3 regions of the Dietzia psychralcaliphila genome follow, and region 3 is predicted to be linked to each of the others. Evidence: predicted binding sites of a transcription regulator. Region 3 holds the regulator's gene; each other region holds the start of a gene.
The links. The regulator LexA, encoded in region 3, represses DNA repair genes until DNA is damaged. The targets are predictions, from matches to a motif close to CGAACANNTGTTCG.

Region 1 (4,904 bases), 1.3 Mb from region 3:
GAGGTCACCGGGCACCATCTTGGCGGCGAAGAACGGGGCCTTGCGGACGGGACCGAGGCTCGGGTTGGGCTTGTTGGTGGGGTCACCGTAGTAGTGGTCGTATCCCGAGACACCGCGCTGGAAGTCGTCGTCGACGCCCTTCTCGGCGAAGCCGTTGAAGCGTGAGGCCGTCTTCTCCAGCGCCTCGGCGGGGACGCCGATGAGGTCGGCGAGCTCGGCGAGGGTGTCGGCCTTGTGGAAGTTCTCCGTCGCGAGCCACTTCTTCGGCAACGGCTGCTTCGCCTGGAGACCGGCGAAGAGGTACCGGTTCTTGTACTCCTGGTCGAAGATGATCCAGGCCGGGACGTTCTCGCCCTCGGCTCCCTCCTGGCCGGGTGCCGCCTGGCCGAACTCGCCGCCGTACATCCTGTGGCCGGCCTCGACGTAGGGCAGGGACTCGTTCATGAACCGTTCGCCGCGCGAGTTGACGAGGAACGAACAGGGCAGGGACCGCTCGGCGAGCGCGAACCAGGGACCGCGGGGGAGCAGGATCGTGGGACCCCACCATGCGTCCTCCATGAAGGCCAGTTCCGCACCCACCTTCTCCATGTACTCGATCCCCTCGCCGGTGTTGGCGGCGGCACCGACGGTCCACGAGGTGGGGATGGGCTGGCGCTGGTACTTGTCGCGCATCTCCTGGTTGTGCTCGAACCCGCCCGAGCCGATGATCACGCCTCGGCGGGCGCGGAGCGTCTGCTCCTCACCTCCACGGGTGACGGTGATTCCCACGACCCGCTCGTCCCGGCCACTGCCCTCGGTGACCAACCCCGTCATCGGCGTGTTGAGCCACACCGGGACGCCCGCGTCCAGGAGGCCCTTGCGCATGGCGGCGATGAGCGCGCGGCCCATGCCCACCATGTTGGCCCCGCGGGCCTTGGCCACGAGCATGCGAACCGAGACCCGGACCGAGCGCCGGATGCCCTTGGTGGTGGGGCGCTGCAGCAGGTTGAGCCAGCGGTAGTCGGACTGCTTGACCACCATGTTCGCGGGGGCTTTGGCGTAAGGGGGCTCGAGCCTCGACGCCTCTGAGCCCAACTGGCGCAGATCGAACGGCTTGGGCTCGACTGACCTGCCGCCGAGCCGTCCCCCCGGGGCCTCGGGGTAGTAGTCCGAGTAGTCCACGACCCACTCCATCTCGAGGGGGGAGTTGTCGAGGACGAACTCCAGGACCTCGGGGCCACGGTCGACGTACGCGTCGATCCGCTCCGGGGCCACGACGTCGCCGACGATCGACCGGAGGTAGGTGCGGGCGGCCTCAGGGGTGTCCTGGACCCCGTCCCGCCGGAGGACGGAGTTCCCCGGGATCCACACGCCGCCACCGGAGCGGGCGGTGGAGCCTCCGTAGTGGGGGGCCTTCTCCACGAGGACCACGCTGAGGCCCTTCTTCGCTGCTGCGAGGGCGGCCGTCATGCCTGCTCCACCGCTGCCGACGACGACGACGTCGAATTCCTGGTCTGCCATGTAGAACACGTTATAGAACCGGGGGCTGTAGCGCCAGACGGTCGAGGTAGCATCCCGTTCATGCTCAATGAGGAGACCCGCGCCACACTCGCTCAGCGACTCTGGGACGCCGAAGCCGACGTCGCTCCGATCGCGCCGCTCACCGCCGACCACCCCGACATGACCCCGGATGACGCGTTCGAGATCCAGCTCGTCAACATCCGGCGGAAGCTCGGGGCCGGCGCGGTGGTCACGGGGCACAAGGTCGGCCTGGCTTCCAAGGCCATGCAGGAGATGATGGGCGTCGACGAGCCCGACTACGGACATCTCCTCGACACGATGGAGTACCCCGAGGGGGCCCCGGTCGAGGCTGCCCGATTCTGTTTCCCACGTGTCGAGGTCGAGGTGGGCTTCATCCTCGGTTCCGACATCCCGCCGGAGGGGTGCTCGCAGGAGGAGGCCGCCGCGGCCATCGAGTGGGTGGTGCCGTCGATCGAGCTCATCGACTCGCGGATCCGCGACTGGAAGATCACCCTGCCCGACACGATCGCTGACAACGCCTCTTCCTGTGGGTACGTCGTGGGGGCGCAGCGGGTGAGGCTGGCGGACATCGACGTCGCCGCGATCGACGCGACCCTCTACAAGAACGGTGAGTTCCTGGCCTCGGGTCGGTCCGACGCGGTACTGGGGAACCCGCTCAACTCGGTGGGCTGGCTGGCCTCGACGGTCGCCAAGTTCGGCGTCCGCCTGCGCAGGGGCGACGTGATCCTGCCCGGCACCGCGATCCGCGCCATGGACGCCGCTCCCGGCGATTCCTTCCGCGCGGAGTTCGCGGGCCTGGGCGACGTGACCATGGAATTCAACTAGCGCGGGACGTGAGCTGACGCCGGAGTCCAGCTAGGACGCCTCTCCTAGCGGTCTGACGCCATCGCGCGACTGGCGGCCACCGCCACCCTGGTGACCAGCGGCTCGAGTCGCGCGAGTGCAGCCCCGTCCGCGGCACTCGCGGACAAGGCCGCCACTGCTCGCGTGCCTCCGGTGCCCTCCTCGTCGTCGTCGAACACCGGCGCGGCCACACAGTAGAGGCCTGGCGTGAGTTCCGCCCTATCCACCGCTCGCCTCCTGCGCCGGATCTCCGCGAGCTCCACGGCGAGCGCATCCGGCGAGGTCAACGTGGTCTCAGTCCAGGCGACCAGAGGGCCCTGCGTCACCCGCTCGGCGGCCGCGTCGTCGAACGCCAGCATCGCTTTGCCCACACCGGTGCAATAGGCCGGCAGTCCGCCGCCGATCCGCGACGGCGACGGGATCGGCCGCGGACCGTGCAGCTTGTTGAGGTACACGACCTCGTCACCGTGCAGCGTGGCCAGATGCACCGTCGCCCGGGTCGCCTCGAATAGGTGCGCGAGGAAGGGAGTGAGGACGCGGCGGGTCCGCTCGTACACCGGCGAGGCGGGTGTCGGATCGAGCTCGTGCACCAGCGGCCCAAGTCGGTAGCGCTGTCCGATGCGCGTCACCGCATCGTTGCGTTCCAGCGCGGTCAGTAGGCGAAGGGTCGTGGACTTGGCCAGCCCGGCCTCGCGAGAGATCTCGCTCAGGGTCAGGCCGGTGCCCGCCGCCGTCACCCGTAGCACGTCGAAGGCGCGGTCGACGGGGGAGGCGGGTGGTTCGTTCATGCGGTGAGTGTAGCGCGGGGCCCCGACATCGCGGCCCGTCTTGTTCGAACACTTGCGCTAATTCGACGGTTGCACTAGTGTAGTACACACGTTCGAATATGACGGGTCGTCGGTTGTGGCGCGGGAGGTGTGGCGGTGATGAGCGTGACGATGGCGAGTTGGTTCGAGTACGGGTCGCTTCGCGTGGCGCCGGAGCCGTTGGACACGCTCGGCGCCGAGGCGCTGAGTGAGGTGGCGCGGTCGGCCACGTTGGCGCAGAACCTCGCGGCGGCAACCCGTCTGCAGGCCGCTCACCACATCGTCGACACGATGAGGCGCCTCGACGAGGCCGCCCATGGCGACGTGGTGTGCCCGCGGCCGGCGTTCGCCCGCCTGGACCCGGCCGATCGGGCCCGCGACCACCTGGCCGCGGCGATGGCGCTGACCACCTGGCACGCCGGGCGGTTGGTCACCGCCGCCGTGCAGATCCACACCCGCTTGTCGCGGTTGCGCAAGGCCGTCGAGCGCGGCCAGTTTCCCGAACAGTTGGCCATCGACACCGCCTGCCGGTTGGCCGAGATCCCCGACGAGACCATCGGCGAGGTCGAGTCCGAGGTGGTCGGGGCCCTGGCCCGCGCACTGGACGGCGGCCACCGCCCCAGCCGGGCAGCCCTGGACACCGCCGTCGATGCCGCCCGCGAACGCTGCGACCCCACCGGTGCCCAGGACGCCGTCTCCGACGCCGCCGAGCAACGCACCGTCCGGTTCCGCCCCGGCCGAAGTGGCATGACCAGCATGTGGGCGAACCTGCCCTGCGCCGACGCCGAGAAACTCCGCCGCCGGATCGACGCCGCAGCCCGTAACGCCCACGACGCCGGCCATCCCCGCACCCGCAACCAGTTGCGCGCCGACGCCCTGGCCGCCCTGGGTGACCCGAACACCGACGACATCGGCGCCGCACTGCATGACCCCGAGGGCCACGACATCCACCCCGCCGACTCCCGCGACCCCGCCGACACCGCCGACTCCCGCGACCCCGCCGACACCGCTGGCTCCCGCGACCCCGCCGACACCGCTGGCTCCTGCGACGCCGCGGGCACTGCCGAACCGGCTGACTCCACGGATTCCGCCGACGGTTCCAGGGGTGACCGTCCGCCCCTGGGTGCGTCGTGGGGTACCGACAAGCCGGTGCGGATCTCGATCATCAACTCGATCGCCCAGGGCCTGCCCAACCGGGTCCAGTTCGTCACCGGCGCCTACGCCAGCTTCGACTGGTTGTGCGAGGAACTACTGACCGGCGGGGACGCCAAAGTTCGGTTCGAACTCATCGACCCCCAACCCGGAGTGCTCGACGTGCCCGACGCGGTCCTCAAGTACTTCATCACCCCTGCACTGGCCGAGCGGATCCGTCTCCGTGACGGCACCTGCCGCCACCCCGGATGCACCGTCGATGCCAAGGACTGCGAAATCGACCACATCATCGCCTTCGACCACCACAGTCCCGAGATGGGCGGACCGACCGCCGAGTGGAACCTGATCTGCCTCTGCCGCAAGCACCACCGCGAGAAGACCTTCGGACACTGCGCCTACCAGCCCGGACCCCTCGGCGAATTGACCATCTTCACCGAGACCGGACACCAACACCGCACCACCCCCACCGGCCCCCTGGCCCAAGCCCGAAACCGGATCCTCGACCACCGATGGCGAACCCACCTCGACCGCCTCATCAGCCCCGACGGCTACCTCGCCAACCCGCCAGGAGTCGAACGGCCC
Region 2 (4,904 bases), 1.3 Mb from region 3:
CGGGCGTCGGGGCGATCGAGTTCGTAACGCCGTCGATCACCAGCAACAACATCGACGACATGGTCGGTCTCCCCGAGGGCAATGCGCTGTCGCAGACCGCGCAGGGGGCACTCACCCAGGTGAACCGCCACGTGCGCTGGGTGGACCTCGACCGCCACGGTTTCACGGTGGTCGAGTTCACGACCGACTTCGCCCACGCCGACTACTGGGCCCTGGTCTCGCGCGAGGACCCCGCCAGTGGCGCCTACCCCATCGCCAGCTGGCGCGTCCGGCACGGCACCGACCAGCTGGAGCCCGCCGGACCTCTGCCCTGATACTGCTCCCCCCGGGACTGCGGGGGGCGGCACGCACAGCCGGTTCACGACTTCGTGGACTACGGTGGCGGGTCGATGCGCCCCGTCCGGGGGCACGACGCGGTACCGGGAGTGATGGATGACGACGACGAGTCAGCAGCCGCCGGCAGGCGAACCCGAGCCCGGGGATCACACGGGCGGGAGCCCGGGGGGCACGAGCTCGACAGGTGCGGGCTCCACAGGTGGGTCACGTGCGGTCGATGGTCGGCGGGGCGGTCTCCGTGTGGCGCTGGTGGCGGCGGCCGTCGTCGCTGCCGTGGTGGTCGCTGCGCTCGTGTGGCTGGTCGCGGCCGGGCCGATGTCGTCGTCGGCTCGAGCGGAGCGCGCGGTCGAGCAGACATTGCGCGAGATGACCGGCTCGGACTCGTTCTCCGAGTTCAACAGCCATCTCTGCGAGGAGAACCGGGTTCCGCAGGACCTGGTGGACAACATCACCGCCTCGGGTGAGCAGACCGGCACCGATCTCGACGCGATGCTGCGAGAGTCCATCGCGGGTTCGTTCCCGCAGGATCTCGAGGTCACCGGTGTCGAGATCGAGGGCGACGTCGCCACGGCCACAGTGGAGTCGGAATCTGACGATTCCGCGCCTGAGCAGGTACGGATGCTCAACGAGGACGGCGCCTGGAAGGTGTGCGAGCCCGGTGTGGGAATGGGCGCGGTGCCTCAGGGCGATCAGCCCGGCTGAGTCCCCGACGGCCGCTCGCCCTGAGCCTCGCGGGCAGACTACGCGCCGCTCAGCCGGATCGACCCGTGGCAGCTGTTCCGCTCGGAGCCTGGTGGGTTGGTGAGGTGGCCGTCGTCGGCGATGAGGCGGTCGAGGTGTTGTCGCCATCGGTGGTCGAGGATCCGGTCGCGTGCCTGGGCCAGTGGCCCGTGTGGGGTGGTGCGGTGTTCGTGTCCGGTTTCGGTGATGATGGTCAGTTCGCCGAGGGGTCCGGGCTTGTAGGCGCAGTGGCCGAAGGTCTTCTCGCGGTGGTGCTTGCGGCACAGGCAGATCAGGTTCCACTCGGCGGTCGGTCCGCCCATCTCGGGGCGCAGGTGGTCGAAGGCGATGATGTGGTCAATTTCGCAGTCGTGGGCATCGACGGTGCATCCGGGGTGGCGGCAGGTCCCGTCACGAAGCCGGATCCGCTCGGCCAGCGCAGGGGTGATGAAGTACTTGAGTACCGCGTCCGGTTTGTCCAGCACGCCCGGCTGCGGGTCGATCAGTTCGAACCGCACCTTGGCCTCGCCGCCGGAGAGCAGTTCCTCGCACAACCAGTCGAAGCTCGAGTAGGCGCCGTTGACGAACTGGACGCGGTTGGGCAGCCCCTGGGCGATGCTGTCGATGATCGAGATCCGGATGGGTTGTTCGGTGCCCCACGACGCACCCGGTCGCGGCCTGGCCGAGCCGGCGGCGGCGGGGTCGGCGGGGTCGGCGTGACCTGAGCAGTCTGCGCCGCTGTCGGCGCGACCGACGTGATCAGCGCGGTCGGCGGGGTCGGTGGCGTTCTCTGCGTCGTGCAGGGCCGTGCCGATGTCGTTGGTGTTCGGGTCCCCGAGCGCGCACAGGGCGTCGGCGCGTAGTTGGTCGCGGGTGCGGGGATGGCCTGCCTCGGAGGCGGCGCGGGCGGCGGCCTCGATGCGGCGGCGCAGCTTCTCGGCGGCGCCGCTGGGCAGGGTGGCCCACATGCTGGTCATACCGTCGCGGCCGGGGCGGAACCGGACGGTGCGCTGTTCGACGGCGGCGCCCACTGCGTCCTCGGCGGCCCGGGGATCGTGGCGTTCTCTCGCTGCGTCGACCGCGGTGTCCAGGGCTGTGCGGCTGGGCCGGTGGCCCCCGTCCAGGTCCCGGGCCAGGGCGCCGACGATCTCCGATTCCACTGCCGCGATGATCTGGTCGGGGACCTCGGCCAGCCGGCAGGCGGTGTCGATGGCCAACTGTTCGGGCAACAGGCCCCGCTCGACGGCTTTGCGCAGAAGCGGAAGGCGCGTGTGGATCTGCACGCCGGCGGTGACCAGACGCGCGGCGTGCCACCCGGTCAGGGACATGGCCGCGGTCAGGTGGTCACGAGCCCGATCGGCCGGGTCCAGGCGCGCGTAGGCAGGACGAGAATCGGCGGGGCGGGAATCGCCAGGCTGCCGACAGGGGTCCGGCCCATGCGCCTCACGGTCGAGCCGCCCCATCGCCTCGACCAGCAGGTGCGCGGCCTGCAACCGGGTGGCCGCGGCCAGGTTCTGCGCCACCGTGGCCGACCGCGCCACCTCGCTCAACGCCTCGGCGCCCAGGGTGTCGAGAGCCTCCGGCACGGCGCGCAGCGCCCCGAACGCCGCCGAGCTCGTCGTCGTCATCATCGGATCCACCACCACACCCCCCGCCACTAATCGAACGTGTGGTCTATTCTATCGGCAGCGAGTAGATAGCACAAGAGTTCGAAAGCACTTCCTCCGGATATGCACCCAGGCCTCCTGGCCATCACACGACAGCGGCGCCCCTCCGCTGAAGGAGGGACGCCGCTGGTGCACCGATCCCGTCGGGTCGCCGTGAGTCAGATCAGGCCGGAGACTCTGTTCAGGCAGACGCACCCTTGGACTTGCCGGCCGACTTGAGGTCGTTGCACGCCTCGACGACGCGCTCGGACATGGCCTGCTCGGCCTTCTTCAGGTACGAGCGCGGGTCGTAGAACTTCTTGTTGCCCACCTCGCCGTCGACCTTGAGCACGCTGTCGTAGTTGGCGAACATCTGCCCCACGATCGGGCGGGTGAACGCGTACTGGGTGTCGGTGTCGACGTTCATCTTGATGACGCCGTAGCTCAGCGCCTCCTCGATCTCGCTCTTGGCCGAGCCCGAGCCGCCGTGGAAGACGAAGTCGAACGGCAGGTCGCCCTGGTCCAGTCCGAGCTTCTCCACCGCGACCTCCTGGCCCATCTTGAGCACCTCGGGACGCAGGACAACGTTGCCCGGCTTGTAGACGCCGTGGACGTTGCCGAAAGTGGCGGCGAGCAGGTAGCGCTGGCCCGTGTTGCCGGCACCGAGGGCGTCGATGGTGGCCTCGAAGTCCTCGCGTGAGGTGTAGAGCTTCTCGTTGATCTCGTTCTCGACACCGTCCTCCTCGCCGCCGACGACGCCGATCTCGATCTCGAGGATCTGGTTGGCGCTGGCCGTCTTCTCGAGCAGCTCCTTGGCGATCTCGAGGTTGCGGTCGAGCGGGGTGGCCGAGCCGTCCCACATGTGCGACTGGAACAGCGGGTTCTTGCCGGCGTCGACGCGCTCCTGGGAGATCTGGATGAGCGGGCGGACGAAGGTGTCGAGCTTGTCCTCGGGGCAGTGGTCGGTGTGCAGCGCGACCAGTACATCGTACTTCTCGGCCACGATGTGCGCGAACTCGGCGAGCGCGACGGCGCCGGTCACCATGTCCTTGACGTTCAGGCCGGAGCCGAACTCGGCTCCACCGGTCGAGAACTGGATGATGCCGTCGGAGCCCGCATCGGCGAATCCCTTGATGGCCGCGTTGATGGTCTCCGAGGAGGTGCAGTTGATCGCGGGGTAGGCGAAGCCCTCCTTGCGAGCCCGGTCGAGCATGTCTTTGTACTGCTCCGGGGTGGCGATAGGCATTGACGATCCTCCAGTTTTCGGCGCTGTGACTGACCCCATCCTACGAGGCCTGTCGAGGTCGCGGGCCCGGAGGAGCAGCGGGGGCACAGCTTCAGCGGTTTCCCAGGAGTGCGGGTCTACGATTCCCGAGGTGATCACGCACCTGTTGGCCGACCAGGCCCAGCACGTCCTGTCGCTCGGCCCCGGATTCATGGACCCCGAGTTCTGGCTGTCCGGCGACGGTCCGTTCGGCAGCGCCATCCTCCCGGCCCTCCTCGCCGTGGTCTTCATCGAGTCCGGCCTGCTGTTCCCGTTCCTGCCCGGCGACTCGCTGTTGTTCACCGCGGGACTGCTCACCCAGCAGGACAACCCGTTCGCACCGCTGTGGGTGGTGTTGGTGGCCGCCCCGATCGCGGCGTTCCTCGGCGACCAGGTGGGCTACTTGATCGGCAACAGGTGGGGCCATCACCTGCGGGACCGGCCCGACGGCCGGATCTTCAAGCAGGTCTACATCCGCGAGGCCCACGAGTTCTTCGACAAGTGGGGGCCGGCCACCATCATCCTGTGCCGCTTCGTGCCGATCGTGCGAACCTACGCGCCGCTGGTCGCCGGCATGGCGGGGATGCGATACCGGGTGTTCGTCACGTTCAACGTGGTGGGTGCCGTGCTCTGGGCCGCGGGGGTGACGTCACTCGGCGCGTGGCTGGGGCAATTCGCCTTTATCAAGCAGCACATCGACCTGATCCTCATCGGGATCGTGCTGGTGTCGGTGCTGCCGATGGCCGTCACCGCCGGGCCGAAGCTCGTCGACCGCATCCGCAACGGGCCCTCCGCCCCGGCGGCCTGATCTCGACTCCTACCGGTGCCGACCGCCCCGCCAGCGGAGGGCGGTGACGGTCGCGCCGATCACCACGATCACACCTGCCCCCTGGAGACCCGGCGAGTCGTCCGCACCGCCGTAGACGATCGCCGCGCCA
Region 3 (4,904 bases):
GGGAACCACGCCGTGGTCCGGGTCGACATGGGGGAGCCCGGACTCCTCGGGGTCTCCTCCGTCGACCTGGGTGGTCGGGTGTACGCCGGCCTCGCCGTCGACATGGGCAACCCCCACCTCGCATGCATCGTCCCGGGGTTGGGAGCCGCGGCGCTGCGTGACCTGCCGGTGCACGAAGCCCCGGTGTACGACACCGGGTTCTTCCCCGGGGGGGTCAACGTGGAGATCGCCACACCGCTCACCGACGGGCGGGTGTCGATGCGAGTCCACGAACGTGGATCAGGGGAGACGATGTCCTGCGGTACGGGAATCGTCGCCACCGCCGTCGCCGCCCTCGCCGATGCCGGCGAGGCCATGGGCGAGGTGGTGGTGGAAGTGCCCGGGGGAGAGATCGAGGTGTCCCTGACCGAGGGCGGTTCCGCACTGACGGGGCCCTCCGCGATCGTCGCTGAGGGGTGGTTCCGGCGCTCGGGCGCAACTCCTCGCCCGGAGGCGTCGCGATCGGAATTATGAGATGATGCCGGTGAATGACTACCGATGACACCGCCCCTGACCGGGCCACACGAGACCATGATCCTTCGGTCGGCGACTTCCAGCTCGAGGAGCGCTCCTCGCTGCGCCGCGTCGCCGGATTGTCGACCGAGCTCCAGGACGTCAACGACGCCGAGTACCGCCAACTCCGGCTGGAGCGGGTCGTCCTCGTAGGGGTCTGGACCGAGGGATCCGCAGCACAGGCAGAGGCCGCGATGGCCGAATTGGCCCAGCTCGCCGAGACGGCCGGCTCGGAGGTGTGCGATGCGCTGATCCAGCGCCGCGACAAGCCCGACGCCGCCACCTACATCGGCTCGGGCAAGGCCAAGACGCTGAAGGACGTGATCGACGCGACCGGCGCCGACACGGTGATTTGTGACGGTGAGCTCACTCCCGGTCAGCTGATCGCCCTGGAGAAGGTCGTCAACGTCAAGGTCATCGACCGCACCGCGTTGATCCTCGACATCTTCGCCCAACACGCGACCAGCCGTGAGGGCAAGGCCCAGGTCTCCCTGGCGCAGATGGAGTACATGTTGCCGCGCCTACGCGGCTGGGGCGAGGCACTCTCCAGGCAGGCGGGTGGCCGGGCGGGCAGCAACGGGGGCGTCGGTCTCCGCGGTCCCGGTGAGACGAAGATCGAGACGGATCGCCGCCGTATCCGGGAGCGCACGGCCAGGCTGCGTCGGGAGATCAAGGGCATGAAGCAGGCCCGGGACACCAAGCGGCACCGCCGGCGCGCCACCCCGGTGCCCTCGATCGCTATCGCCGGGTACACGAACGCCGGCAAGTCCAGTCTGCTCAACCGCCTCACCGGTGCCGGCGTTCTGGTCCAGAACGCGCTGTTCGCCACCCTCGACCCCACCACCCGGCGGGCCGAGCTCCCGGACGGGCGCACCGTGGTCTTCACCGACACCGTCGGGTTCGTCCGACACCTCCCGACGCAGCTCGTCGAGGCCTTCCGTTCGACGCTGGAGGAGGTCGTCGATTCCGAGCTGCTCCTGCACGTGGTGGACGGGTCGGACGCCTTCCCGCTGCGCCAGATCGAGGCCGTCCGCACCGTCATCAACGATGTCGTCGAGGAACAGAACGCTGAGAGTCCGCGCGAGCTCGTGGTGATCAACAAGATCGATGTGGCGGACCCCGTCGTGCTGACCGAACTACATCACGCCCTCCCGGACGCGGTCTTCGTCTCGGCGGCGACGGGAGAAGGCTTCGACGAGCTCCTCGAACGGATCATGCGGGTTGTCGCCTCCGGGGACACGCAGGTGACGCTCGAGATCCCCTTCACCCGGGGTGACGTGGTCTCCCGTGTGCACGCAGAGGGCGCAGTGGTGGACGAGCAACACACGCAGGACGGCACCCGGATCGTGGTCCGGCTGCCCTCCTCCGTGGCCGGAGAGCTAGGGGAGTACCGCACCGGCAGTTCGCACGACGGTGTCGCCTGACCCTGTCACGAGGTCAGACGACACCGACTCCGCGCGGGGTCAGAGCTTGCGGAAGACGGTGACGACCTTCCCCAGGATCGTCGCGTGCTCCCCGGGAATCGGACTGAACGACGGGTTGTGGGGCAGGAGCCACACCCCGCTCGCGTCCCTGCGGAAGGTCTTGACGGTTGCCTCCCCGTCGATCATCGCCGCCACGATGTCTCCGTTGTCCGCCACGTTCTGCCGACGTACCACCACGTAGTCGCCGTCACAGATGGCGGCGTCGATCATCGACTCACCGACCACTCGGAGCATGAACAGGTCGCCGGAACCCACCAGATCCGACGGGAGTGGGAAGACCTCCTCCACCGCCTGCTCGGCCAGGATCGGCCCGCCGGCCGCGATGCGGCCCAGTACGGGAACGTATACCGGCTCGACCGCCCCACTGGGCCGCGGCTCCTCCTGAGCAGGTGCGCGCCGTCCCCGGGACCGCTGCCCCGGGACGCCGTGGACGTCGACAGCCCGCGGCTTGTGAGGATCCCGGGTCAGGAAGCCCTTCTTCTCCAGTGTCCGCAACTGGTGTGCGACAGAGGAGGTCGACTGCAGACCGACGGCGTCACCGATCTCGCGGATGCTCGGGGGGTAGCCCCGGTCCTTGACCGTGTCGTGGATATGCAACAGAACGCTCTTCTGACGAGGCGTCAGGGCCTCGAAGTCGGGCTTGGGCATGTGTGGGTCCCTTCGGCGAATGGGTGTTCGACGTCTCTATCTGTGTACACCCTACTTCCCGCGGACCGTCCGCGCCACACAGGTGTTCGAAGAAATATCCTCTGGAATGTCGACTCTGTCGGACCCGCGTGATACAACTCTAGTCAGGTTCGAGTTCGAACAGATGTGCACACAAATGCACACGGGCGTGCGAACGAACTTCGCACACCATATCGAGTTGGGAGTTTTCATGTCCGTTCTGGAGATGCAGTCACAGGCGCGTCCGTCGATGCACTGGACGGAGGTCTGCGCGACCGACCACGACCGGCCCGCCGCGTCCGGGCTGCGGTCCCGCCGCGACACGCACATCCGTCACACCACGCGGACCCTCGACCGTGGACGTCAGCTGTCCACACGATCGGTGGCACCCGGTCGTCGGGTGCTCGTCCGACCCGCGTCGGCGGACCAGGTCAGAGCCTGCGGCGGCGAAGTGCGGACGAATGCGCCGGTGGTCGACGACGTCCCCACGTGGGCTCTGTTGGTCTGCGGAATCGTGTTCGGGGTCCTGATGCTGCTGGCGCTGGCACTCCTGGGCGGGCCCGCCTACGCGTGACCTATGGCATCGCCTTCTAGAATGATCCCGGGACGGCGACCCGTCGCCCCCGTACCGCTGTCGGCTACTGCCGGCGGACACGTGCGGAGCCGGTCGACGAATGGCGAAGCTGGAATGTACTGCCCCATATGTCACCACGAGGACTCCCGGGTGATCGACTCGCGGTCGGTCGACGAAGGGCAGGCGATCAGACGTCGACGCGAGTGCCCTGAATGCGGACACCGGTTCACGACCCTCGAGACTCCGTTGTTGACCGTGCTCAAGCGCAGCGGCGTCACCGAGAGCTTCAGCCGCGACAAGGTGGTTCGCGGCGTCAGACGCGCGTGCCAGGGTCGGGCGGTGGAGGAAGACGCTCTCCGGCGTCTGGCACAACAGGTCGAGGACGCCGTCAGGGCGGGCGGGGCGTCAGAGGTTCCCGCGCACGAAATCGGTCTCGCGATCCTGGGCCCGCTCCAGGATCTCGACGAGGTCGCCTACCTGCGCTTCGCGTCCGTCTACAAGCAATTCAGTTCGGCCGCGGATTTCGAGAGCGAGATCATCGCCCTCCGTGAGCGGCACGCCACGCACTAGCGCGCCTACCGGCGGAGGCTCAGCGCTCCGCCTGACAGCGAATGCGCTGTGTGTGGGTTCACCGCCCGTTGCGTCGCGACAGCGCCGCGGCGACGGCCTTCTCGATCCGCTCGGCGGATACCGGACGAGCGGTTCCCAGCGATTGCGCGAAGAGTCCGACCCGGTACTCCGCCAGCAGCCACCGCAGATCCCGAGAGGTCCGCGCCCCACCCGGTCGTCTGCGTAGCGCTGCCGTCGCTTCCGCGACCGTTGCCTCGGACGTCTCCAGTCGGGCTGTGAGATCCCTGTACCTCGACGGTGACTTCTCCGCCATGTCCAGCCTGAGATCGATCGCCCTCACATGTCGCTCGAGTTGGGGCAGCAATTCCGCCGGATGACGCGCGAGGAACCCCTTGCCGACGAGGAAGTCCAGAGCAGGTCTGATGTCGTCTGCGATCTCCCGGGGCACCTGCGCCAGACGGGCTGAGACCGACTGGGCGGCCACCAACGCCGGCAGGGCGGCGGAGATGGCGGCGGTCACGGCGGCCGGAGCCTCGGACTCGGCTGTCGCACGCAGCTGGGCGAAGTCGTCCACCGTGAGCACGGGGGCTCCCTTGCGTTGAGCGAGCATCCGCCCGCACACGGCCAACGATGCATCCGACACCAGGCCGTCGGCACCTCCATGGGGATACTGGGTGAGCGCGAGGCGCTGTTCGACCGGACGGCCCCGGACTATCGAGGTCGCCGAGACCAGGCCGCCGGAGATCATGGTCAGCACGGCTGTGGTCTGTGCGGCCCGTCGCTCCTCCTCTGTCGCGCAGGCGATCCGGTGTATGCCGTCGGCCCGCACCTGCAGGGCCGGGTAGACCGTGACCTCCACCCCGTCGACCGTTCCGGTGATCGAGGGTGCCAGATCCCCGATCGTGGCGGAGGTCCACGCCCGATACGGACCGTCATCGGGGACGAGCCGGGAGTTGAGAGTGGCCCGGACCTTGTCCACCAGGCGGGTGCGCAGTGCACCCAGATCCGTTCCGGACGCCACCACCTCGTCACCGTCGACAACCTCGAAGCGCATCCGC

Region 1: the regulator LexA is predicted to act here: its motif matches at 3,234-3,247, upstream of A6048_RS03135 (HNH endonuclease signature motif containing protein).
Region 2: the regulator LexA is predicted to act here: its motif matches at 2,719-2,732, upstream of A6048_RS15110 (HNH endonuclease signature motif containing protein).

What each region holds. Positions count from the first base shown of each region.
Region 1 covers NZ_CP015453.1:700,755-705,658, forward strand. The annotation lists gene kstD (3-oxosteroid 1-dehydrogenase) at 1-1,500, opposite strand, end outside; gene A6048_RS03125 (2-keto-4-pentenoate hydratase) at 1,561-2,346, shown strand; gene A6048_RS03130 (IclR family transcriptional regulator) at 2,391-3,152, opposite strand; gene A6048_RS03135 (HNH endonuclease signature motif containing protein) at 3,291-4,904, shown strand, end outside.
Region 2 covers NZ_CP015453.1:3,262,293-3,267,196, forward strand. The annotation lists gene A6048_RS15100 (alkaline phosphatase D family protein) at 1-314, shown strand, start outside; gene A6048_RS15105 (Rv0361 family membrane protein) at 433-1,038, shown strand; gene A6048_RS15110 (HNH endonuclease signature motif containing protein) at 1,077-2,684, opposite strand; gene fbaA (class II fructose-bisphosphate aldolase) at 2,905-3,948, opposite strand; gene A6048_RS15120 (DedA family protein) at 4,082-4,774, shown strand; gene A6048_RS15125 (hypothetical protein) at 4,784-4,904, opposite strand, start outside.
Region 3 covers NZ_CP015453.1:1,982,754-1,987,657, reverse strand. The annotation lists gene dapF (diaminopimelate epimerase) at 1-513, shown strand, start outside; gene hflX (GTPase HflX) at 528-1,976, shown strand; gene lexA (transcriptional repressor LexA) at 2,016-2,684, opposite strand; gene A6048_RS09075 (hypothetical protein) at 2,914-3,276, shown strand; gene nrdR (transcriptional regulator NrdR) at 3,391-3,846, shown strand; gene hrpA (ATP-dependent RNA helicase HrpA) at 3,905-4,904, opposite strand, start outside.